DNA from 2 places in the Streptomyces sp. NPDC031426 genome. Region 2 is predicted to be linked to the other one. Evidence: riboswitches for the same ligand, from Rfam matches in the RefSeq annotation. Region 2 holds a riboswitch; the other holds the start of a gene.
The links. Region 2 has a riboswitch for glycine ahead of gcvT (glycine cleavage system aminomethyltransferase GcvT). Riboswitches for the same ligand answer to the same signal wherever they lie in the genome.
Positions count from the first base shown of each region.

Region 1: linked by a shared signal. The riboswitch ahead of gcvP (aminomethyl-transferring glycine dehydrogenase) and the one ahead of gcvT (glycine cleavage system aminomethyltransferase GcvT) in region 2 are both predicted to bind glycine.

Region 1 covers NZ_JBVIJE010000024.1:95,990-107,459, forward strand. Annotated here, with positions in the region: gene ACZ5NH_RS34800 (TOBE domain-containing protein) at 1-230, shown strand, start outside; gene ACZ5NH_RS34805 (molybdopterin-dependent oxidoreductase) at 357-845, opposite strand; gene modA (molybdate ABC transporter substrate-binding protein) at 1,052-1,873, shown strand; gene modB (molybdate ABC transporter permease subunit) at 1,870-2,730, shown strand; gene ACZ5NH_RS34820 (ABC transporter ATP-binding protein) at 2,772-3,857, shown strand; gene ACZ5NH_RS34825 (TOBE domain-containing protein) at 3,886-4,305, shown strand; gene gcvP (aminomethyl-transferring glycine dehydrogenase) at 4,380-7,265, opposite strand; glycine riboswitch at 7,434-7,528, opposite strand; gene ACZ5NH_RS34835 (PRC-barrel domain-containing protein) at 7,648-8,019, shown strand; gene ACZ5NH_RS34840 (DNA polymerase IV) at 7,941-9,356, opposite strand; gene ACZ5NH_RS34845 (MerR family transcriptional regulator) at 9,424-10,107, opposite strand; gene ACZ5NH_RS34850 (bifunctional nuclease family protein) at 10,336-10,809, opposite strand; gene ftsR (transcriptional regulator FtsR) at 10,893-11,470, opposite strand, start outside.
Region 2 covers NZ_JBVIJE010000010.1:303,085-314,554, forward strand. Annotated here, with positions in the region: gene ACZ5NH_RS23060 (ABC transporter ATP-binding protein) at 84-1,400, opposite strand; gene ACZ5NH_RS23065 (ABC transporter ATP-binding protein) at 1,412-2,494, opposite strand; gene ACZ5NH_RS23070 (ABC transporter permease) at 2,491-3,501, opposite strand; gene ACZ5NH_RS23075 (ABC transporter substrate-binding protein) at 3,592-5,334, opposite strand; gene ACZ5NH_RS23080 (ABC transporter permease) at 5,363-6,361, opposite strand; gene ACZ5NH_RS23085 (enhanced serine sensitivity protein SseB C-terminal domain-containing protein) at 6,748-7,539, opposite strand; gene ACZ5NH_RS23090 (enhanced serine sensitivity protein SseB) at 7,705-8,496, opposite strand; gene ACZ5NH_RS23095 (AAA family ATPase) at 8,563-9,219, opposite strand; glycine riboswitch at 9,381-9,477, shown strand; glycine riboswitch at 9,478-9,590, shown strand; gene gcvT (glycine cleavage system aminomethyltransferase GcvT) at 9,632-10,750, shown strand; gene gcvH (glycine cleavage system protein GcvH) at 10,860-11,237, shown strand; gene glyA (serine hydroxymethyltransferase) at 11,252-11,470, shown strand, end outside.

The DNA.
Region 1 (11,470 bases), on a different contig from region 2:
CGGGCGCCGGCGAGGAGGACGCCTCCTACACCTCCGTCCGCAACGCCTTCCCCGGCATCGTGACGGCGATCAAGCTCGGTGACGTCGCGGCCCAGGTGGAGATCCAGGCGGGCCCGCACCGGCTGGTGTCGCTGCTGACCCGGGAGGCCGTCGAGGAACTGGGCCTGGAGGTCGGCATGGAGGCCACCGCGCGCGTGAAGTCCACCAACGTGCACATCGACCGCGTCTGACCCGTCACACGGCTGCCGTTGCGCTCCACCCGGTAGTGCACGGTGTCGGCCTCCGGCAACGGACCGACGACCGCACGGCTGAAGGCGCGCCACCGAGCCCCGCGGGCGCCGCCGCGGGCGTGCGGTTCACCGAGGTGCCCCTGCTGCGTGACCCGGTGTGGCGGGCGCTGGAGCGGCACAGCGGTAGCCGCCGTCCACCCGGATCGCCGTGATCCCGCTGATGTGCCGGGCCCCGCACCGGTCCTGCGGGAGGACCAGTTGGGGCCCTGCCGCGTCCAGCGGGGTGTCGTCGATGCACACGCCCAGCAGGACGGGCGCGTCCGCGAAGTCCGGATCGATCTCGGCCCAGGACAGCAGGGCGTGGTGGCCGTCCGCCCCGGTGACGGCGATGAGGAAGCGGAGCCGGTCCTTGCGGTGCACCGGGTCGAAGCCGGGCCCCGCGTCGGCGAGGACGTCGTACAGGCGTGGGCCGGCGAACCGGTGGTGCTGGATGCCGCTGGTCGCGCACTCGAAACTGACGTCCACCCGGTGCTGCGGCCAGCGGAGCAGGTCCGGCACGCTCAGCCGGACGGGGCGGGCCAGATCGCCGGTCAGGGCGAGTTCCGCGAGCGTCACCTGCGACCACCTCCCGCAGCACGGTACCCGCCGCGGCGCACCGTGCAAACGCACATGCAAGCTACAAGTCACGAGTTCGCAGCTCATGCGATGAGACAGGAGACTTACGGCTGGCAGATGCGGCAGTATCATCGCCGCACGGCCGGCGGTTCCGGCCGTGACAGGGCGCGACAGTCGTTCCACAGAACCTGAGGAGTAGATCCGTGATGACCCGTTCCGTGCGCCGGACCCGGCGCATGCTGCAGCTGGCCGGTGCGGGAGCCGCCGCCCTGATGGCACTCAGCGCCTGCTCCTCGTCCTCGGACTCGTCCAACGCGAAGTCGGACGCGTCGAACTCCGCCTCCCCGAAGCTGTCCGGCGACGTCACCGTGTTCGCCGCCGCCTCCCTGAAGGAGAGCTTCACGACCCTGGGCAAGGAGTTCGAGCAGCAGCACCCGGGCACCAAGGTCAGCTTCAACTTCGGCGGCAGCGACACCCTCGCAGCGAGCATCACCGGCGGTGCCCCGGCGGACGTCTTCGCCGCCGCCAGCCCCAAGACCATGGCGATCGTGACGGCCAAGCAGGACGCGGTCGGCACCCCGGCCACCTTCGTGCGCAACCAGCTGGAGATCGCCACCCTGCCGGGCAACCCCGGCAAGGTGTCCTCCCTGAAGGACCTCACCAAGTCCGGCCTGAAGGTCGTGCTGTGCGACAAGACCGTGCCGTGCGGCGCCGCCGCGCAGAAGGTCCTGGACGCCGCCAAGCTCAAGCTCACCCCGGTCTCCTACGAGCAGGACGTCAAGTCCGCTCTCAACAAGGTGGAGCTGAAGGAGGCCGACGCTGCGGTCGTCTACAAGACCGATGTGAAGTCCGCGGGTGGCAAGGTGCAGGGCGTGGAGTTCCCCGAGTCCGCCAAGGCGATCAACGCCTACCCGATCGTCCTGCTGAAGAACGCGCCGAACGCCCAGACGGCCAAGGCGTTCATCGCCCTGGTGCAGTCCGCCGAGGGCCAGAAGGTGCTCAGCGAGGCAGGGTTCCTCAAGCCGTGACCTCGCTCCACCAGCCCGACGCCGCGACCGGTCCCCGCACGGACCGGCCGCGGCGTCGCCGCGTCGGCACGGGGGGCCGGCGCGGGGTGCCGTTGCCGCTGCTGCTGCCGGGCCTGCTGGCTCTGGCGTTCCTGCTGGTGCCGCTGGTCGCGCTGATCATCCGCGCGCCCTGGCGCAGCCTGCCGGACCAGCTGTCCAGCACGGAGGTGTGGCAGGCGCTCCAGCTGTCGCTGGTCAGCGCCACAGCGGCAACGGCCGTGAGCCTCGTCCTGGGGGTGCCGCTGGCCTGGCTCCTGGCCCGTACGGAGTTTCCCGGCCGGGGCCTGGTACGGGCCCTGGTGACACTGCCCCTCGTGCTGCCACCGGTGGTCGGCGGTGTGGCGCTGCTGCTGGCCCTCGGCCGCAACGGCGTGATCGGCAAGTCGCTGGACGCCTGGTTCGGGATCACGCTGCCGTTCACCACCACCGGCGTCGTGATCGCGGAGGCGTTCGTCGCGATGCCGTTCCTGGTCATCAGCGTCGAGGGCACCCTGCGCGCTGCCGACCCGCGCTTCGAGGAGGCGGCGAGCACGCTCGGCGCGTCCCGCTTCACCGCGTTCCGCCGGGTCACCCTGCCGCTGATCGCGCCCGGCATCGCGGCGGGCGCGGTCCTGGCCTGGGCGCGTGCGCTCGGCGAGTTCGGCGCGACGATCACCTTCGCGGGCAACTTCCCCGGCCGCACCCAGACCATGCCCCTCGCGGTCTACCTGGCCCTGCAGAACGACCCCGACGCCGCGATCGCCCTCAGCCTGGTCCTGCTGGCGGTGTCGATCGCGGTGCTGGCGGGGTTGCGGGACCGCTGGCTGACGGGAGCGTGAGCGTGGCAGCCGACCCGGGGCGTGTGCGAACGTACAGACCCATGACCGACATCGACGCCCCCGAAGCCGGCCTCCGGACCGTGGGCGACGAGGGACTCGACGCCCGGCTCGTCGTGGACAGCGGCTCCTTCAAGCTCGACGTGGCCCTGACCGCCGCCCCCGGAGACGTCCTCGCCCTCCTCGGCCCCAACGGCGCCGGCAAGACCACCGCCCTGCGCGCCCTCGCCGGTCTCACCCCTCTCACCGACGGCCATCTCCGCCTGGACGGCACCGCGCTGGAGCACACTCCCCCGGATTCCCGCCCGGTCGGCGTCGTCTTCCAGGACTATCTGCTCTTCCCCCACCTCTCCGCCCTGGACAACGTCGCCTTCGGCCCCCGCTGCCGGGGCGCGGGCAAAGCGGAGGCCCGCGCGCAGGCCGCGGCCTGGCTGGACCGCATGGGCCTGGCCGACCACGCGAGCGCCAAGCCGCGCCGCCTGTCCGGCGGTCAGGCCCAGCGCGTGGCCCTGGCCCGCGCGCTGGCCACCCACCCCCGGCTGCTGCTCCTGGACGAACCACTCGCCGCGCTGGACGCCCGCACCCGCCTGGAGGTCCGCGCCCAACTCCGCCGCCACCTGGCCGAGTTCGAGGCCGTGGCCGTACTCGTCACGCACGACCCGCTGGACGCCATGGTGCTCGCCGACCGGCTGGTCGTCATAGAACACGGCCGCGTCGTCCAGGAGGGCGGCCCCGCCGACATCGCCCGCCATCCGCGCACCGACTACATCGCCCAGCTCGTCGGCCTCAACCTCTACCGAGGCCGGGCGGACGGGCACACCGTACGACTCGACGCGGGCCCGTCGATCACGACCACGGAGGAGCTGTCCGGCCCGGCGTTCGTGGCCTTCCCGCCGTCCGCCGTCACCCTCTTCCGGGACCGGCCCACCGGCGCCAGCGCCCGTAACCTCTGGCGCTGCGAGGTGGCCGGCCTGGAGACGCACGGCGACCAGATCCGCGCCGACCTCACCGGCGAACTCCCGCTCGCCGCCGATCTCACCACGGTCGCCGCCGCCGAACTGGATCTGCATCCGGGCGCCGCTGTCTGGGCGACGGTCAAAGCGGCGCAGACACACGCATACCCGGCCTGAACGGGTGGGCGCTCTACCGTGAGTGCCCATGACCCTGAGCATCCGCAACCAGCTCCCCGGCACCGTCACCGCCGTCCACCCCGGCGAGGCCATGGCCACCGTCGAACTCCGTCTGGACGGCGGCCAGCACCTCATGGCGGCCATCACCAAGGAGTCCGCCGAGGACCTCTCCCTCGCCCCCGGCTCGCCCGTCCGCGCGCTGGTGAAGTCGACCGAGGTCTCCCTGGCCACCCAGCGGGTGGCGGGCCTGTCGATCCGCAACCAGCTTCCCGGCGCGGTCACCGGCCTCACCACCGGCACCGTCATGGCCACCGTCAAGATCACCGTCGACGGCGGTGAACTGACCGCGGCGATCACCAAGGACGCGGTGGCCGACCTCGGGCTCTTCGTGGGCTCGGACGTGGTCGCCCTGATCAAGGCGACCGAGGTGTCCCTGGCGACGGCATGACACGGCGAGAGCCCCGCCCGGAAACCGGACGGGGCCCTGTGGCACCGCTTGCTCAGTCCTCGTACGCGACGGCGTCAGTCCTCGTAGGCGTCCAGCGGCGGGCAGGAGCACACCAGGTTGCGGTCACCGAAGGCCTGGTCGATACGGCGGACCGGCGGCCAGTACTTGTCGGCGGCCGAGACACCGGCCGGGAAGACGGCCTCCTCACGGCTGTAGGCGTGCGTCCACTCACCGCCGAGCGCGGCGGCGGTGTGCGGGGCGCCCCGCAGCGGGTTGTCCTCCGCCGGCCACTCGCCCGCGCCGACCTTCTCGATCTCCGCGCGGATGGCGATCAGCGCGTCGCAGAACCGGTCCAGCTCGGCGATGTCCTCGGACTCCGTCGGCTCGATCATCAGCGTGCCGGCCACCGGGAAGGACATGGTCGGCGCGTGGAAGCCGTAGTCGATCAGGCGCTTGGCCACGTCGTCCACGCTCACGCCGGTCGCCTTGGTCAGCGGACGCAGGTCGATGATGCACTCGTGCGCGACCAGGTTGCCGGGGCCGGTGTAGAGCACCGGGTAGTGCGGCTCCAGGCGCTTGGCGATGTAGTTCGCCGACAGCACGGCCACCTGCGTGGCGCGCTTGAGGCCCTCGCCGCCCATCAGCCGGACGTACGCCCAGGAGATGGGCAGAATGCCGGCGGAACCCCAGGGGGCGGCCGAGATCGGGCCGACGCCCGTCTCCGGACCCGCGGCCGGCTGCATCGGGTGGTTCGGCAGGTACGGCGCCAGGTGCGAGCGGACCGCGACCGGGCCGACACCGGGACCGCCGCCGCCGTGCGGGATGCAGAAGGTCTTGTGCAGGTTCAGGTGGGAGACGTCACCGCCGAAGTGGCCCGGCTTGGCGAGGCCGACCAGGGCGTTGAGGTTGGCGCCGTCGACGTAGACCTGGCCGCCGGCCTCGTGGACCCGGGCGCAGATGTCCGCGACGTGCTCCTCGAACACACCGTGCGTCGACGGGTAGGTGATCATCAGCACCGCCAGCTCGTCGCGGTACTGCTCGATCTTGGCGCGCAGGTCCTCGACGTCGATCTCGCCGTCCTCGGCGGTCTTGACGACGACGACCTTCATGCCGGCCATCACGGCGCTGGCGGCGTTGGTGCCGTGCGCGGAGGACGGGATCAGACAGACGGTGCGCTGCTCGTCGCCGCGCGCGCGGTGGTAGCCGCGTACGGCGAGCAGACCGGCCAGCTCGCCCTGGGAACCGGCGTTCGGCTGCAGGGAGACCTTGTCGTAGCCGGTGACCTCGGCGAGACGTTCCTCCAGCTCGCGGATGAGCGTGAGGTAGCCCTCGGCCTGCTCGGCCGGGGCGAAGGGGTGCACCTGGCCGAACTCGGGCCAGGTGACCGGCTCCATCTCCGTGGTCGCGTTGAGCTTCATGGTGCAGGAGCCCAGCGGGATCATGCCGCGGTCGAGCGCGTAGTCGCGGTCGGCCAGCTTGCGCAGGTAGCGCAGCATGGCGGTCTCGGAGCGGTGCTGGTGGAAGACCGGGTGGGTGAGGAAGGCGTCGGTGCGCAGCAGCGCCTCGGGGAGGGTCTCCTCGGCGGTCGCGTCCAGCGCCTCGATGTCGCCCTCGACACCGAAGGCGGACCACACGGCGGCGACCTGAGCCCGCTTGGTCGTCTCGTCGCAGGCGATCGAGACATGGTCGGCGTCGGCCAGGTGCAGGTTGACGCCGTACTCCCGGGCTGCGGCGGCGATCTCGGCGGCCTTGCCGGGCACGCGCGCGGTGAGGGTGTCGAAGAACGCGCCGTGCACGATCTCGACGCCGCCGGCCTTCAGTCCCTCGGCGAGGATCGTGGCGTACCGGTGGGTGCGCCGGGCGATGGTCTGCAGGCCCTCCGGACCGTGGTAGACGGCGTACATGCCGGCCATCACGGCGAGCAGCACCTGCGCGGTGCAGATGTTGCTGGTGGCCTTCTCACGGCGGATGTGCTGCTCACGGGTCTGCAGCGCGAGCCGGTACGCCTTGTTCCCGTCGGCGTCGACGGAGACACCGACCAGCCGGCCGGGCAGGCTGCGCGCGAACTTCTCGTGCACGGCCATGTAGCCGGCGTGCGGACCGCCGAAGCCCATCGGCACACCGAAGCGCTGGGTGGTGCCGACGGCGATGTCCGCGCCGAGCTCGCCCGGGGAGGTCAGCAGGGTCAGCGCGAGCAGGTCGGCTGCGACGGTGACGAGCGCGCCCAGCTCGTGGGCCTGGTCGATGACCGGCTTGATGTCGCGTACGGCACCGGAGGCGCCCGGGTACTGGATCAGGACGCCGTTGATCTCGCGCTCGGCGATGTCGGCCGGGATGCCGTCGCCGAGGTCGGCGACGACGACCTCGACACCGGTCGGCTCGGCGCGGGTCTGGATGACGGCGATGGTCTGCGGCAGCGCGTCCGCGTCGACCAGGAACAGACCCTTCTTGTTCCTGCCCATGCGCCGGGACAGCGCCATGGCCTCGGCGGCGGCGGTGCCCTCGTCCAGCAGGGAGGCGCCCGAGGTGGGCAGCCCGGTGAGGTCGGCGACCATCGTCTGGAAGTTCAGCAGGGCCTCGAGGCGGCCCTGGGAGATCTCCGGCTGGTACGGCGTGTAGGCCGTGTACCAGGCCGGGTTCTCCATGACGTTGCGCAGGATGACGGGCGGGGTGAACGTCCCGTAGTAGCCCAGCCCGATCATGGAGTCGAGGACCTGGTTGCGGTCGGCCAGCGAGCGCAGCTCGGCGAGGACCTCGGCCTCGGTGCGGGCGCCCGGCAGGTCGAGGGCGTCGGCGTTCTTGATCACATCCGGGACCGCCGCGGCGGTGAGCTCGTCCAGCGAGCCGTAGCCGACCTGCGCGAGCATCTTGGCCCGCGCCTCCTGGTCGGGCCCGATGTGGCGCTGCTCGAACGGGATGCCCGCTTCGAGCTCCGGGAGCGGAATGCGATGGGCGGTCATTGCGGAGGCCTCCTGGTCTGACGCGACCTTCGAAGGGCACCACGGTGCGGGTGCCCCGACGGCCTCCCCCTCTGTCATCTCAACCTGAGAGCTTCACCGGGTATGTCCCGGCTTTCACCGTCGGTGAGAGCGGGAGCCGTCGACGCCCGCCCTGCTTTCCAGAGTGACCTCGTCCGTGCGGTACGTGAGCCTGAGAGATTCCGGGGAGGATTTGCTCCTTCGGCGCCTCCGAGGTGGTCGGAGGACTCTCCCGCACGGGGTCAGCAGCCGCTGTCAGCCTACCAGCGAGGTCAACGACGGGGTCCTCGAGTGGCCGCCTCCCTGAATGTGCTCTTTCGTAGTGCTTACGGATGAGTTGCGACCACGTGGAGGGAGAGGGACCGTGCAGACCGACATCGATCCGCGCAACCTGATCGGCCGCAAGGCGTTCGACCGCAATGGCACCAAGATCGGGACCATCGACGAGGTGTACCTCGACGACGCGACCGGAGTGCCCGAGTGGGCGGCGATACGCACCGGCCTGTTCTCCCGAGACGCCTTCGTCCCCCTGGAACCGAGCGAACTGATCGAAGGCTCCCTGCACGTCCCCTTCGACCGCGCCCTGATCAAGGACGCCCCCGACTTCGGCGTGGGCCGCCATCTCTCCCCCGAGCAGGAGCTGCAGCTCTACCACCACTACGGCCTGGACGTGGCATCACCTCCCTCGGCCCCGGACCACGACTTCGGCAAGCTGGCCGGGTCGGAGGAGACCTGATCGGAGGCCTCCGCGACCAACGGCAGCGGATCGGCAGGCTCCAGCGCAGGATCATCGACAAGGAACGTCCGCACCCTCCCCGGAAGGGACTGCGGCGTCTCGAACCGCACGGTGACCCGCCCCAGCCCACTCCCCTGCACCCACCCGTGCCCGTGCTCGGCGTGCCTTACGTCCTGTCCCGCCCGCCAGTGCCGTTCGACAGGCTCCGGCCGCTCCACGACGACCTCGGCCCCGGTCTCCTCCGGCATCTGCGCCGCCGGCGCGGGCATCGCCTGCGCGAACAGGTCCTCCTGGGTGTAGTCGGCGAGCCCGGAGACACCCACGCCCAGCAGCCGTACCCCACCCGTGGTGTCCACGGAGTCCAGGAGCCGCGCGGCCGCCTCCCGCACGACCGCGGGATCGTCCGTGGGCCCTCTGAGCGTCTCGGAGCGGGTCAGGGTCGAGAAGTCGTACCTGCGCACCTTCAGCACGATCGTCCGCCCCGACAGCCCGGCCCCGCGCAGCCGCCCCACACACCGGTCGGCGAGCCGCTGCACCTCCAGCCCGATCCGCAGCCGGTCATGGATGTCCACGTCGTAGGTGTCCTCGACCGACACGGACTTCGCCCCACGCTCGGCCACCACGGGCCGCTCGTCATGGGCCAGGGCCATGGCGTACAGCGCCTGACCGTGCGCCTTGCCCAGCAGCCGCACCAACTCGTCCTCGCCCGCCTCGGCCAGCTCCTCGACCGTCGTGATCCCGGCCCGGCGCAGATGGTCCCCGGTGGCCGGCCCGACCCCCGGCAGGGTCCGCACCGGCATCGGCCCCAGCAGCGCCCGCTCGGATCCCGGCTCGATGAGCACCAGGCCGTCCGGCTTGGCCTGCTCCGAAGCGATCTTGGCGAGCATTTTGGAGGCGGCGAGCCCCACCGATCCGGTCAGCCCGGTGACCGCCCGGATGTCCGCGCGCAGCCTGATCCCGACCAGCCGCGCCGACTCCTCGTCCCAGGCTCTCCCCCCGGCCTCCAGATCCACGAACGCCTCGTCCAGGCTGAGCGGCTCCACCAGCGGCGACAGCTCCCGCAGCAGCGCCATCACCTGCTCGCTGATCGACCGGTACACGGTGAAGCGCGGCACCAGATACGCGGCGTTGGGAGCCAGCCTGCGCGCCTGCGCCATGGGCATCGCCGAGTGGACCCCGAATGCGCGTGCCTCGTACGACGCGGTGGCCACCACCCCGCGCGGCCCGAGGCCGCCCACGACGACCGCCTTCCCGCGCAGGCTCGGCTTGGATGCCTGCTCCACCGAGGCGTAGAAGGCATCCATGTCGAGATGCAGGATCGTGGGCGCGTTTCTCACATCTCCGATGCTGCACGACGGCACTGACAATGCCGTGGCGCCGGGAAACGGCTGAGGCGCCCGGCGCTCAGACCGCCCGGTTGCGGCGCCGCGCCAGCTCGTCCGCGGGGTTGTGCCCGACCAGCGTCTCGCCGGTGTCGATGCGCTCACCGTGCAGCTGGGAGAGCGCGCTTTCCACGTCCCGCCACACCACGCCGACGGCGATCCCGAAGATGCCCTGACCGCCCTGGAGCAGGGCGTGGACCTCGTCCGGCGAGGTGCACTCGTACACCGTGGCGCCATCGCTCATCAGGGTCATCCGCTCCAGGTCACGGAAACCGCGTTCCCTGAGGTGCTGCACGGCCGTGCGGATGTTCTGCAGCGAGACCCCGGTGTCCAGGAAGCGCTTGACGATCTTCAGGACGACGACGTCGCGGAAGCTGTACAGCCGCTGTGTCCCCGATCCGTACGCGGGCCGCACGCTCGGCTCGACCAGGCCGGTGCGCGCCCAGTAGTCCAGCTGCCGGTAGGTGATGCCCGCGGCCGCGCAGGCCGTGGGCCCGCGGTAGCCGATCTGTTCCGCCGCCATGGACGCCGCCCCTCCGCCGTTCGGCACCACCGTCGGCCGCTGCGGAGCGTGAGCGACCGCGCTGCTCGGTTGGGGGTACCCCCTGTTCGAACGCAGCTGAGAGCTAGGGGGAGGGTACGGACCGCTCTCCCCGAACCCGCGTCCGGGGGCACCCCCAGCCGTACCGTCGCCGCTGGTTCTCACGCCGACCTCCGTCCTTGACCTGCCTTCACGACGGTAGGCAGTCACCAGGGGTGCGTCAACGATCGCCACACTCGGCACGCCGAGTGATAATCACCCTAGGAGTGGTTTCCCGTGTCCCACCGCGGGGAAAGGCTAGCCGAATGCGTTCGGCGGAGGCCGTAGGACGCTCTCGATGGCCGGTGGCAATTGCCCGCACACGGGGCGCCGACGCTCACCGGCCGTTCGGCCTCACTGGCTGCTGGTGCCGAAGTCCTCGGGCGAGATCTGGTCGAGGAACTCGCGGAACTTCTCCACCTCGTCCTCCTGCTCGTCCGGAATGGCGATGCCGGCGTCGTCCAGCACCGCGTCACTGCCGTAGATCGGCGTTCCGGTGCGCAGGGCCAGCGCTATGGCATCGGAGGGGCGGGCGCTGACCTCGACGCCGCTCGCGAAGACCAGCTCCGCGTAGAAAACACCTTCACGCAGATCGGTGATGCGTACTTCGGTCAGCTCCTGGCCGACAGCCTCCAGCACGTCCTTGAACAGGTCGTGGGTCAGCGGCCTGGCGGGGGCCATGCCCTGCTGGGCGAACGCGATCGCCGTCGCCTCCCCCGGCCCGATCCAGATGGGGAGGTAACGGTCGCCTCCCACTTCGCGCAGGAGCACGATCGGTTGGTTGGAGGGCATTTCGACCCGGACACCTACGACATCGAGCTCGTTCACACAGCAACCCTAGGCCGTGCTCGGGACGTTTGGGTAGTCGGGCCGGGAACAGGTGGCCGATCCGGCCGATCACTGCCCCCTGTTCAGGGCAGCCGCACCCCGAGAGCGGTCTGCACCAGTGCCGCGTGCAGCTTCACCGTGAGTGCCGCCAGCTCCTTCGCCCGAGCCTCGGCATGGGCCCTCGTCTGCGGGTTGCGGTGGCGCCTGAGGGGGGCCACCACCTGGTCGACCAGACCGGCCTCGCGGTCCGCGGCCGCCTTCATCACCCGAAGGTGGCGCGGCTCGATCCCGAACCGGCCCAGTTCGGCCACGAGCGAGGCCACGGTGACCGCCTCGGCGTCGTACGCCCCGTCCTCCAGCGGAGCGATGAGCCCGTACGACTCCCACTCCTTGAGGTCGCCCTCGTCGATCTCCGCGGCCGCCAGCAGCTCGGCCCTGCCGATCCGGGCCACCGTGGGCACCACGGCCGGCTCCGCAACGTCCTCACCGGGGCGCTGACGGCCCACGGCGGGCAGCTGGACGGCCTCACCCCGCTCCATGGCGTCCAAGTGCTCGCGGATCACCTTGAGCGGCAGATAGTGGTCCCGCTGCATCCGCAGCACATGCGCCAGGCGCTCGACGTCCCCGGCGCTGAACTTGCGGTACCCCGAAGGGGTCCGCT
Region 2 (11,470 bases):
CGTGTACCGATCAGTGGTCGGACACGGACGACTGTGCACTCTCCCGTTCAGGCATGTACATGACTTTGCCCAGTTGTCATGTGCTACTTGTCGGTTGACTCCTGGGACTCGGTCTCGGCGGCCTCGGCGGACGCCTCAGAGGTCGCCTCGGTGGACTCCTCGGGAGTCTCGGAGGTCTCCTCGGAGGCCGGCTCGGCTGCTTCCTCGGCGGTCTCCTCGGCAGACGCCTCCGCGGACTCCTCGGCCAGTTCCGCCGCCACCGCCGCCGACGTCTCCGCCGACTCCGCGAGAACCTCGTCGGAGACCAGCTCGGCCGCCTCCTTGGCCGCGGAGAGCAGAACGGTGTCCTGCGGGGCCTGGTCCGCGAAGTTCTCCGGGTGGTGGCAGGCGACCCGCTGACCGGGCCTCAGCTCCAGCAGCGCCGGCTCGGTGGTCCGGCAGATCTCCGTCGCCTTCCAGCACCGGGTGTGGAAGCGGCAGCCGCTCGGCGGCGCGATCGGCGAGGGAACGTCGCCCTTGAGCAGGATCCGCTCGCTCTTCGTGTACTTCCGCTGCGGGTCGGGGATCGGGACGGCCGACATCAGCGCCTTGGTGTACGGGTGCATCGGCGCCTTGTACAGCGAGTCCCGGTCGGCGAGCTCCACGACCTTGCCGAGGTACATCACCGCGATCCGGTCCGAGACGTGCCGGACGACCGAAAGGTCGTGCGCGATGATCACGTACGTCAGGCCCAGCTCCTCCTGGAGGTCGTCCAGCAGGTTCACCACCTGCGCCTGGATCGACACGTCCAGCGCGGACACCGGCTCGTCGGCGACCACCAGCTTCGGCTTCAGGGCCAGCGCGCGGGCGATGCCGATGCGCTGGCGCTGGCCGCCGGAGAACTCGTGCGGATAGCGGTTGTAGTGCTCGGGGTTGAGGCCGACCACCGACAGCAACCGCTGCACTTCCTTCTTGATGCCGCCCTCGGGCTCGACGCCCTGGAGCTTGAAGGGAGCGCCGACGATGGTGCCGATGGTGTGGCGCGGGTTCAGCGACGAGTACGGGTCCTGGAAGATCATCTGCACATCGCGGCGCATGGGACGCATACCGCCCACGCCGAGGTGCGTGATGTCCTTGCCCTCGAACTCCACAGTGCCCGCGGTCGGTTCGAGCAGCCGGGTGATCAGCCGGCCCATGGTCGACTTGCCGCAGCCGGACTCGCCCACGACGCCCAGGGTCTCGCCCTTGCGCACCTCGAAGTCGATGCCGTCGACGGCGCGCACCGCCCCGACCTGCCGCTGCAGCAGGCCCTTGCGGATCGGGAAGTGCTTCTGGAGTCCGGTTACCTTCAGCAGGATCTCGCCGTCGGAGACGGCGGTGTCCTCGGCGGCGGCACCGTCACTCTGCGCGGGGATGCTCACTTTTTCGTCGCTCACAGCTTCGGCGCAATCTCTTCGGTCCAGATACGCTCCCGCTGCTCCTGCGTCATGTGGCAGGCCGCCCAGTGCCCGCTGCCGACCTCGGTCAGCTCGGGGCGGACCGTGCGGGTGACGTTGTCCTTCGGGATGTCCGCGTACGGGCAGCGCGGGTTGAAGGCGCACCCGGACGGGACGTTGATGAGGGAGGGCGGGGAGCCCTTGATCGGGATGAGCCGGTCGGTCTCCTCCCGGTCCAGCCGCGGCATCGAGCCGAGCAGACCCCAGGTGTAGGGGTGGCGGGGCGCGGCGAAGACCTCCTCGGCCGGCCCGCGCTCCACGCACCGGCCGCCGTACATGACCAGCAGGTCGTCGGCCATCTCGGCGACCACACCGAGGTCGTGCGTGATCATGATGACCGCGGAGCCGAACTCCTTCTGCAGATCCCGGATCAGGTCCAGGATCTGCGCCTGGACGGTGACGTCCAGGGCGGTGGTCGGCTCGTCGGCGATGAGCAGCTCGGGGTTGTTCACCAGCGCCATCGCGATCATCGCGCGCTGGCGCATACCGCCGGAGAACTCGTGCGGGTAGCCGTCGACACGCTTGGCCGGCTCCGGGATGCCCACGCGGTCCAGCATCTCGATCGCCCGCTGTTTGGCGACCTTCTTGCTGACCTTGTGGTGGACCCGGTAGGCCTCGACGATCTGCGCCCCGACCGTGTAGTAGGGGTGCATCGCGGACAGCGGGTCCTGGAAGATCATCGCCATCTTGCGGCCGCGCATCCGCCGGACCTCGTCCGGGTCGGCGGCGATCAGTTCCTGGCCGTCCAGCCAGACCTCGCCCGAGACGTGGGCGTTGGCCGCGCGGTGCAGGCCCATCACGCCGAGCGAGGTGACGGACTTGCCGGAACCGGACTCACCGACGATGCCCAGGGTCTTGCCCCGGCGCACGTCGAAGCTGACACCGTCCACCGACTTGACCAGGCCGTCGTCGGTGTTGAAGTGGATGCGCAGATCGCGTACGGAGAGGAACGCGTCGTCGGCGTCGGAGGGGGCGGAGCCGGCCGGTTCGCCGAGCGCCGCCTTTTCGAGCTTGCTCACGAGTACCTCACGCGGGGGTCGATGGCTGCGTACACCAGGTCGACGAGGAGATTGCACAAGACGATGAAGAACGCGGCGACCAGGGTCACGCCCATCACGATGGGCAGGTCGTTGTCCTTGATGGCCTGGATGGAGTACGCGCCGACACCCTGCAGGGAGAAGACGGTCTCGGTGAGCACCGCGGTACCGATGAGGGTGCCGAAGTCCATACCGAAGATGGTCACGATCGGGGTGAGCGTGGAACGCAGCCCGTGCTTGGTGACGACCACGGACTCCCTGAGGCCCTTGGCGCGTGCCGTGCGGATGTAGTCCTCGCTCATCGTCTCCAGCATGCCCGCCCGGGTGAGCCGGGCGTAGGTGGCGGAGAAGAGGAACGCGAGGCTGACCCAGGGCAGCAGCAGGTGCCAGGCCCAGTCGGCCGGGTTCTGGGTGAACGGCACGTAGTCGGTGCTGTCCCAGATGGGCCACTGGTAGACGAACAGCGCGTTGATCACCTGGCCGGTGAAGAAGATCGGCAGCGAGACGCCGGCGAGCGCGATGAACATCGAGATGCGGTCCACCGGCTTGCCCTTGCGGAGCGCCGAGACGACACCGGTCGTCACACCGAAGATCAGCCAGATCACCGCCGCGCCGACAGCCAGCGAGAAGGAGACCGGGATGCGCTGCTGGAGCTGGGGCCACACTTCGACGTGACTCTTGAAGGAGTACCCGAAGCAGGGGGCGCTGCAGTGCGTCGCGTCGGGGCCGAACTTGTAGTCGGCGCCCACGAACAGGCCCTTGATGTAGTCCCAGTACTGAACGTAGATGGGCTGGTCGAGTCCCAGGTTGTGCTTGATCGCGGCGACGGACGCGGGGTTGGCGTCCTTGCCGACGTACTGGGTGGCCAGCTGGGTGGCTGTCTGGCCGCCGAGCCGGGGGACCAGGAAGAAGATGGCGAAGGTGACTGCGCTGACCACCAGCAGCAGTACCAATGCGCCGAAGACGCGTCGGATGATGTACGCAGCCACAGCTGTGCGGCTCCGGGTGGCCGGGGCGGGGTGTGTCCGCCCCGGCCACCCGGTGCCTTCACCTGCCTTTCAGGGGTATCCGGCCTGCTGTTACTTCGAGGAGCTCAGCAGCAGGTAGTCGTACATGCCGAGGTACGCCTGCGTCACCGTGACGTTGGTCGCGGACGTGGGCCTGATCAGCAGGTTCTTGCGGTAGATCAGCGGGACGACCGAGGCGTTGTCGGCGACCATCTTGTCGATGTCACCCCAGGCCTTGGTGCGGGCCGCGCTGTCGGTGTTGCCGATGGCCGCCTTGAGAGCGGCGTTGATCTTCGGGTCGTTCAGCTCCATCAGGTTGTTGCCGCCCGAGGGCTTGATGGCGCTGCCGTCGATGATCTGGTCGAGGAAGCCGTAGCCGGTCGGCCAGTCGGCGCCCCACGCCATCATCATCATGCCGAGCTTGTGCTGGTGGACGTAGCTCGGGACACCGGCGAAGTTGGCGAAGTACTTGCCGGACGGGAACTGCTTGATGTCGACGTTGATGCCGACGGCCTTCAGGGAGTTCTGGATGGCCGTGGCGCCCGCGATCTCGGAGGGACGGTCGGAACGGGCCGTCAGCGTGGTGGAGAAGCCGTTCGGCTTGCCGCACTGCTTCAGCTCGTCCTTGGCCTTGGCCACGTCACCCTTGTGGCCCGCGGACGGGTACTCGTCGAACTTGGTGTAGCCGTTGACGGACGGCGGCAGCAGCGTGGTGGCCACGTCACCCTTCGGCGAGCCGCCCATGGCGTCGATCACCGACTGCTTGTCGACCGCCCACTGCACGGCCTTGCGGCAGTGCACGTTGTCGAACGGCGCGACGTGCAGGTTCAGCGCCATGTAACCGGTGGCGCCGGCGTAGGAGTTGTCCGTCTGCTTGGCGTACTTGCCGTTCAGGACCTTCGGCTGGGTCTGCGGCTGCACACCGGCGCCCGCGAGGTCGGCCGTGATCTTGTCAGCCAGCAGGTCGTTGTCGATCGAGACCGGGTTGACCTTGAACTTGACGTTGATCTTGTCCGGCAGGGCCTTGCGGATCGGGTCCGTCTTCGGGTCCCAGTTCGGGTTGCGGACGAGGGCGGCGCTGGCGCCCTCCTCGTACGACGCGAACTTGTAGGGGCCGGAGGACACGATGTGCTGGACGTACTTCGCACCGTCGTCCTTCGCCTGCGGCACGGGGGCCGTCTGGGAGAAGGTTGCCAGGTAGTCGAAGTCGGCGAACGGCTGGTTCAGGTGGAAGACGATCGTGCGGTCGTCCGGGGTGGCGATGGACGCCAGGCCGTTCTTGTCCTTGTACGGGCCCTTGTACTTGTCGCCGCCCTCCAGGTACGCCTTGAAGTACGTCGGGCCGTTGGACAGGGCCTCGGGCGCGAAGTTGGAGCGCTCGATCGCGTACTTGACGTCCTTGGACGTGATCGGCGTCCCGTCCTCGAACTTCAGGCCCGAACGCAGGTGGTACGTCCAGGTCTTGGCGTCCTTGCTGGGCGTGCCCAGGGACTCCGCGAGGTCCGGGACGACCGTGAGGCCGTCCTTGCCCGCGGCCGGCTTGAACGTGACGAGCGTCCGCGCGTACAGGCGCGAGAAGTTCTGCACGAAGCCGTAGTAGGTGTTGCCCGGGTCAAGGGAGTCCGGCACGTCAGAGTCTTCCAGGTTGAGCGTGCCTCCCTTCTTGCTCGACGCGTTGACGATGGAGTCCAGCGCCGCGTCCTTCGTTCCGTTGCCGCCACTGCTGCTCTTGCCGCCCCCGCCGCCGCACGCGGCCGCGCTCAGGGAGAGCACCGTGACCGATGCCACGGCGGCGATAACCCTTCTCGTCTTCACGTTGAGGAAGATCCCCTCTATCGATGGATCACTTGCTGCGAGGGTCGAGCGCGTCACGCAGCCCGTCACCCAGCAGGTTGAATGCCAGGACGGTGATGAAGATCGCCAGTCCGGGCACGAACATGTACTGCGGATCTGCGGTGTAGAGATCCACGGCGTTGCTGAGCATGCCGCCCCAGGAGGCCTGCGGCGGTGCGATGCCGACTCCGAGGAAGCTCAGCGCGGCCTCGAAGAGGATGTTCGTCGGGATGATCAGCGTCGAGTAGACGAGGATCGGCGCGACGAGGTTGGGGAGCAGTTCCCGGAACAGGATGTACGGGCCGCGGGCTCCCAGGCTGGTGGCGGCCTCGACGAATTCCCGCCTGCGCAGGGTCATCGTCTGAGCGCGCACGATACGCCCGATGTACGGCCAGCTGAAGAAGCCGATCACGAAGATCAGCACGGAGATCCGCAGCGGCAGACCGTTGAGCCCGAAGAAGCCGTCCTGCACGGAGGCCGAGATGGCGATGGCGAACAGCAGCAGCGGGAACGCCAGGAAGGTGTCCATGAGCTTGCTGATGATGCTGTCGACCCAGCCGCCGTAGTAGCCGGCGACAACGCCGAGTACGGCGCCGATGACCACCGAGAGGAGGGTGGCGCCACCGGCGACCAGGAGGGAGACCCAGGAGCCGTCGATGATGCGGGCGAGCATGTCGCGGCCGTACTGCGGGTCCACGCCCAGCGGGTGGGCCCAGCTCATGCCGCCGAAGCCGCCCTTGGGCGCGAGGAGCGCCGGGTCGATGAGGTCCTGGTTGAACTTGTCCGGATCGAGCCCGAAGATCCACTCGATCGGCTTGGCGAGCACCGCCATCAGCACGAGCAGAATGACGACGACGCCGCCCGCCACGGCCACCTTGTCCCGCTTGAACCGGGTCCAGGCGATCTGGCTGAGTGAACGCCCTTCGATCTGGCTCTTCTTGGCCCCGGCGAGCACAGACTCGGGAGGCGCTCCGGCCTCTGCCCCGGTGGTCTCGATCGGTGCGGTCACAGTTGACCTGACCCCTCTCGCCGGTGGTGACCGGCCTTTGTCCGCCGCTGTGGGCGGCTTGGTTCACTTACCTGCGCCGGCCGCACGTGGGTGACGGCCCAGAGAGCCAGCCGTTCCCGTGATTGGTTCGATCACAGGATCGATGGCCTCGCGTCTTGAGAGGCGAGTCTTCAACGCGCTCTCGATCACGCGCCAGGCCTGATGGAGAAAGTATGCGTAAACGTGATGCCGCCTAGGGGATTCCGTTATCCGAACAGGGAAGATCGCCTGCCGGACGTGGACATCAGGGGGCGTACCGGCCCTATTCGGGCGCGCAAACAGGGCAGTTGAGACCGATCGAGGCCGCCGGACCCGCCATCGTGACCGGCGTCACATCGGGCCGGTGGTCAGTAGGGCCTCGGGCTCGTGTACCCGTATCCGGGGTCGGGCGCGGGCGCCGGTGCCGCGTGGGCCTCGCGGTCGTAGAACGGGCGGGCGTTGACCCGCATCCACATCACGACCGGGTCGTAGTCGTCGGTCATGGCGACCGTCGACACCGGCAGGCCCTCCGGGACGGCGCCGACGGACTGCTGCATCATCGCGCGCACCGAGTCGACCGCGGCCGGGGAGGTGTCGTACACGTCCAGGCCGATGGCGAGGTAGGGCGCGCCGAGCGCCGGCTGCACCCAGGCGCGGCGCAGGGAGCGCAGGGCCGGGGTGCGGTGCGCGTTCTGCGCGAGCAGGGCGTAGAACTGCGGGATCGCGATGCCGGGTTCGGTCAGCCGGAGCGGGCCCGCGGGCTGGCGGTCCAGGCCCGTGGCGATGCGGCGCAGGTCCAGCCAGGGGATGCCGACGCCGCCGCCCGGGGCGTGCGGGTTGAGCCAGAGACCGTAGTGGTCGGGGTAGAGGGTGCGGGCCACGTCGAGTCCGTCGACGACCTCGTACGACCGGTTCCAGCCGCTGGCGGAGAGCTCCTGGGCGGAGGTGACACAGGGGGCGTACTGGAAGCCGTCGACCTCCATGTTCCCGTACTGGGCGTCCGGGGAGCCGGCCTGGCCGTGCCACAGGAGCATCCAGATCTGGCCGGAGGAGGGGGTGGCGAGGGCACGGAGCAGGGCTTCGTAGGCGTCGTAGCGGCCGGGGGTGACCTGGCGCAGCGTGTGTTCCACGCCGACGCTGCCGCTGTGGCTCGCGCTCACCTGTCGTGCCCTTCTTTTTGTGCCCCGGTGTTGGGAGACAGCTTATGCGCCCGGTAGCTCGGGGCCTTGGGTCCGTGCGCGGGTACGGGTGCGCGGGTGGTGATCGCGGCCACGCGGCGGAGCCGCATGCCGATACGGCCTACGGCCCCGCGTCCCTGGGCCGGCTCAGTGGCCGTACTGGTAGAAGGGCCGGACGTGCGACCTCAGCCATTCGGCCACCGGGTCGTCCGTCACGTCCAGGAGGACCAGGTTGACCGGCCACTTGACCGGGACTTTGCCGAGGGCCCGGCCCAGGGCCTGGAGGGGCAGGGCGCGCAGGTCGCCCTCCCACTGGGAGAGTTCGACGCCCACGAACATCACCGGCTCGTCCGTCTCTATGGCGGCCAGGCAGCGGCGGGCGGTGCGGACCACGCCGGTCTCGGCGAACTCGGCGGACGCGGCGGAGAGGAAGTCGACCGGGTCGTCCTGCCAGTCCGGCTCGAAGAGGCGGACCCGGGCGCCGGTGTTCGGGCCGTCGAGCGGGGTACGGCCGATGCGGCACAGCTCGGCCACCGCCGCAGGCGGAAGCGGGATGCCGACCAGGGCGTCGGGGTTCACCGCGATGCCGATCTGCGCGGGCAGGCCGCGGGCGAACTCCACGGCCGGGGCGATGGTGTACGGCATGTGGGAGCCGGCCGCCTGGCGCAGCTGCTCCTCGGAGCTGAACACCGGGACGTACGCCTGGCCGCCGATGTCCAGCGTGGGCAGGTCGAGCGGGCCGCTGTCGGGGCCGCCGCCGCTCGGCAGCGGAATCCAGAGCAGGCTCCGGCCCAGCACCTCGATGATCCGGCCGGCCGCGGCGGGTATGCCGAGGGAGGCCGAGAGCACCTCCTCCAGCTCGTTGCCTGGCCAGCCGCCGTGCGGCTGGGGGTGCGCCTGTGCCGGGAAGTCCGCGGGAATGTCCGCCGGGAAGTCCATCTGCCTACCGCCTGCTGGGAACCACTGCTGTGACCATGAAGGCTAGCGGGTGGCTGTGACAGTGCCTCACCTCGTGAAGGCGATCCGCCGCAGGGCGTTTGCCGCCGGCCGGTCCAGCAGCACGGCCGCACCACAGCCCGCGGGCAGCTCGCCGCGCTCGACCGCGTCCAGCAGCCGGGCGGTGGTGCGGCGGTGGCGGCGGAAGGCGTACCCGGAGACGCCCCGGCCGCGCTCGCGCTGGCCCTCGCGCGCGGTCTCGGGGGTGACGTCGAGCAGGAGCAGATGGAGGGTGCCGCCGCGGCGGCGGGCCTCCCGGGCGAGCCAGGCGCGCACCCAGGACTGGGTGCCGCAGTCGTGCACGACGACGCCCTCGCCGGTGCGCAGGGCGTGGCGCAGGCCGGCGTAGTGGGCGAGGCGGACCAGGGGGCGGTAGAGGGTGTAGGGGAGGAAGGCCGGCAGGCGGGCCGCCCAGCGGTCGCGGGTGTCCTGGGAGTCGATGCGGGGGCCGGTGACCGCGCGCCGCATCAGGGTCGACTTGCCGCTGCCGGGCAGGCCGGTGATCACGGCGAGGTCGCGGGGGCCGAAGGCCAGGGCGTGCGGGCCGCGGCCGGCCCGGTCCCGCAGGTCCCGGACGACCGGGGCCGGGGCGGGACGCTGCCTCGGCACCGCGATGCCGGTGGTGGCGGTGGCGGTGGCGGTGGCGTACACCGGGGTCCTGTTCACCGTGATCGTCCTCCCCTGTCGGCCGGTAATCTTCATTCCCCGACTGTGCAAAGAGAAGGTAATGGACGATGTCGTCGGCGGGGTCCGCGTCCTGCCACAGGTCGGTTACAAAAGCCCGCTCGCCATGCGATGATGTGGCCGCCAACTGCATACCGGCCGCTTGAATCCGCGCGGGAGAGTTCCCAGCAGCTTCGCTGGGGCGCCGAAGGAGCAAGTCCCTCCCTTGAATCTCTCAGGCCCCGTTACCGCGCGGGCGAGGCACATCTGAAAAGCGGGCCGCTGCGTCAGTGGCTCCACCCAAGGTGCAAGCCGTGATCGTCCCCGTGGCGGTCGTGGCGAACCTCTCAGGTTCCGATGACAGATGGGGAGGAACGTTCCTCGCCCGTCCTGCTTCCTGGGAGACGACCGACCGATGAGCAGTACCGAACTCCGTCACACCGCGCTCGATGCCCTGCATCGCTCGCTCGGTGCGACGATGACCGACTTCGCCGGCTGGGACATGCCGCTGCGCTACGGCTCCGAGCGCGACGAGCACATCGCCGTGCGGACGAAGGCGGGTCTCTTCGACCTCTCCCACATGGGCGAGATCACCGTCACCGGCGACGGGGCGGCCGCCTTCCTGAACTTCGCGCTGGTCGGCAACATCGCCTCCGTCGGCGTGGGCCGCGCCCGCTACACCATGATCTGCCAGGCCGACGGCGGCATCCTGGACGACCTGATCGTCTACCGGCTCGCCGAGACCGAGTACATGGTCGTCGCCAACGCCTCCAACGCCCAGGTGGTGCTGGACGCGCTGACCGAGCGCGCCGCCGGCTTCGACGCCGATGTCCGCGACGACCGGGACGCCTACGCTCTGATCGCCGTCCAGGGCCCGGAGTCCCCCGGCATCCTGAAGTCCCTCACCGACGCCGACCTCGACGGCCTCAAGTACTACGCCGGCCTGCCCGGCACGGTCGCCGGCGTCCCGGCACTGATCGCCCGCACCGGGTACACCGGCGAGGACGGCTTCGAGCTGTTCGTGAAGCCCGAGCACGCGGTCGAGCTGTGGCAGGCGCTGACCAAGGCCGGCGAGGGCGTCGGCCTGGTCCCGTGCGGCCTGTCCTGCCGGGACACCCTGCGCCTGGAGGCGGGCATGCCGCTGTACGGGCACGAGCTGACCACCTCGCTCACCCCCTTCGACGCCGGGCTGGGGCGGGTGGTGAAGTTCGAGAAGGAGGGCGACTTCGTGGGGCGCGAGGCGCTCACCGAGGCCGCCGCCAGGGCCGAGGCCAACCCGCCGCGCGTCCTCGTCGGGCTGATCGCCGAGGGCCGCCGGGTGCCGCGCGCCGGGTACGCCGTCGTCGCCGGCGGCGAGGTGATCGGCGAGGTCACCTCCGGCGCCCCCTCCCCCACCCTGGGCAAGCCGATCGCCATGGCCTACGTCGACGCGGCGCACGCGGCGCCGGGCACCGAGGGCGTCGGCGTGGACATCCGGGGCAGTCACGAGCCGTACGAGGTCGTGGCGCTGCCCTTCTACAAGCGCCAGAAGTAGACACTGGGCGCGGTCACTGTGTGACCCAGCGCACGTTTCCGCTGCTCACCAGCGGTCTCAGCAGTCCCCCCTTCATCAGCACTCCCGTGCGTACAGGAGAATTCAGGCCATGAGCAACCCCCAGCAGCTGCGCTACAGCAAGGAGCACGAGTGGCTGTCGCCCGCCGAGGACGGCGTGTCGACGGTCGGCATCACCGAGTTCGCGGCCAACGCGCTCGGCGATGTGGTCTACGCCCAGCTCCCCGAGGTCGGCTCCACCGTGACCGCGGGCGAGACCTGCGGCGAGCTGGAGTCGACCAAGTCGGTCTCCGACCTGTACTCGCCGGTCACCGGTGAGGTCACCGAGGTCAACGACGACGTCGTCAACGACCCGTCGCTGGTGAACTCGGCCCCCTTCGAGGGCGGCTGGCTGTTCAAGGTGCGCGTCGCGGAGGAGCCGGCCGACCTGCTCTCCGCCGACGAGTACACCGCCGAGACCGCCGGCTGAGGAGTCGTAGCCGTATGACCGTCCTGAACACGTCCCTGCACGAGCTGGACCCGGAGATCGCCGCCGCGGTCGACGCCGAGCTCGGCCGCCAGCAGTCCACGCTGGAGATGATCGCCTCCGAGAACTTCGCGCCGCTCGCGGTGATGGAGGCGCAGGGCTCCGTCCTCACCAACAAGTACGCCGAGGGCTACCCGGGCCGCCGCTACTACGGCGGCTGCGAGCACGTCGACGTC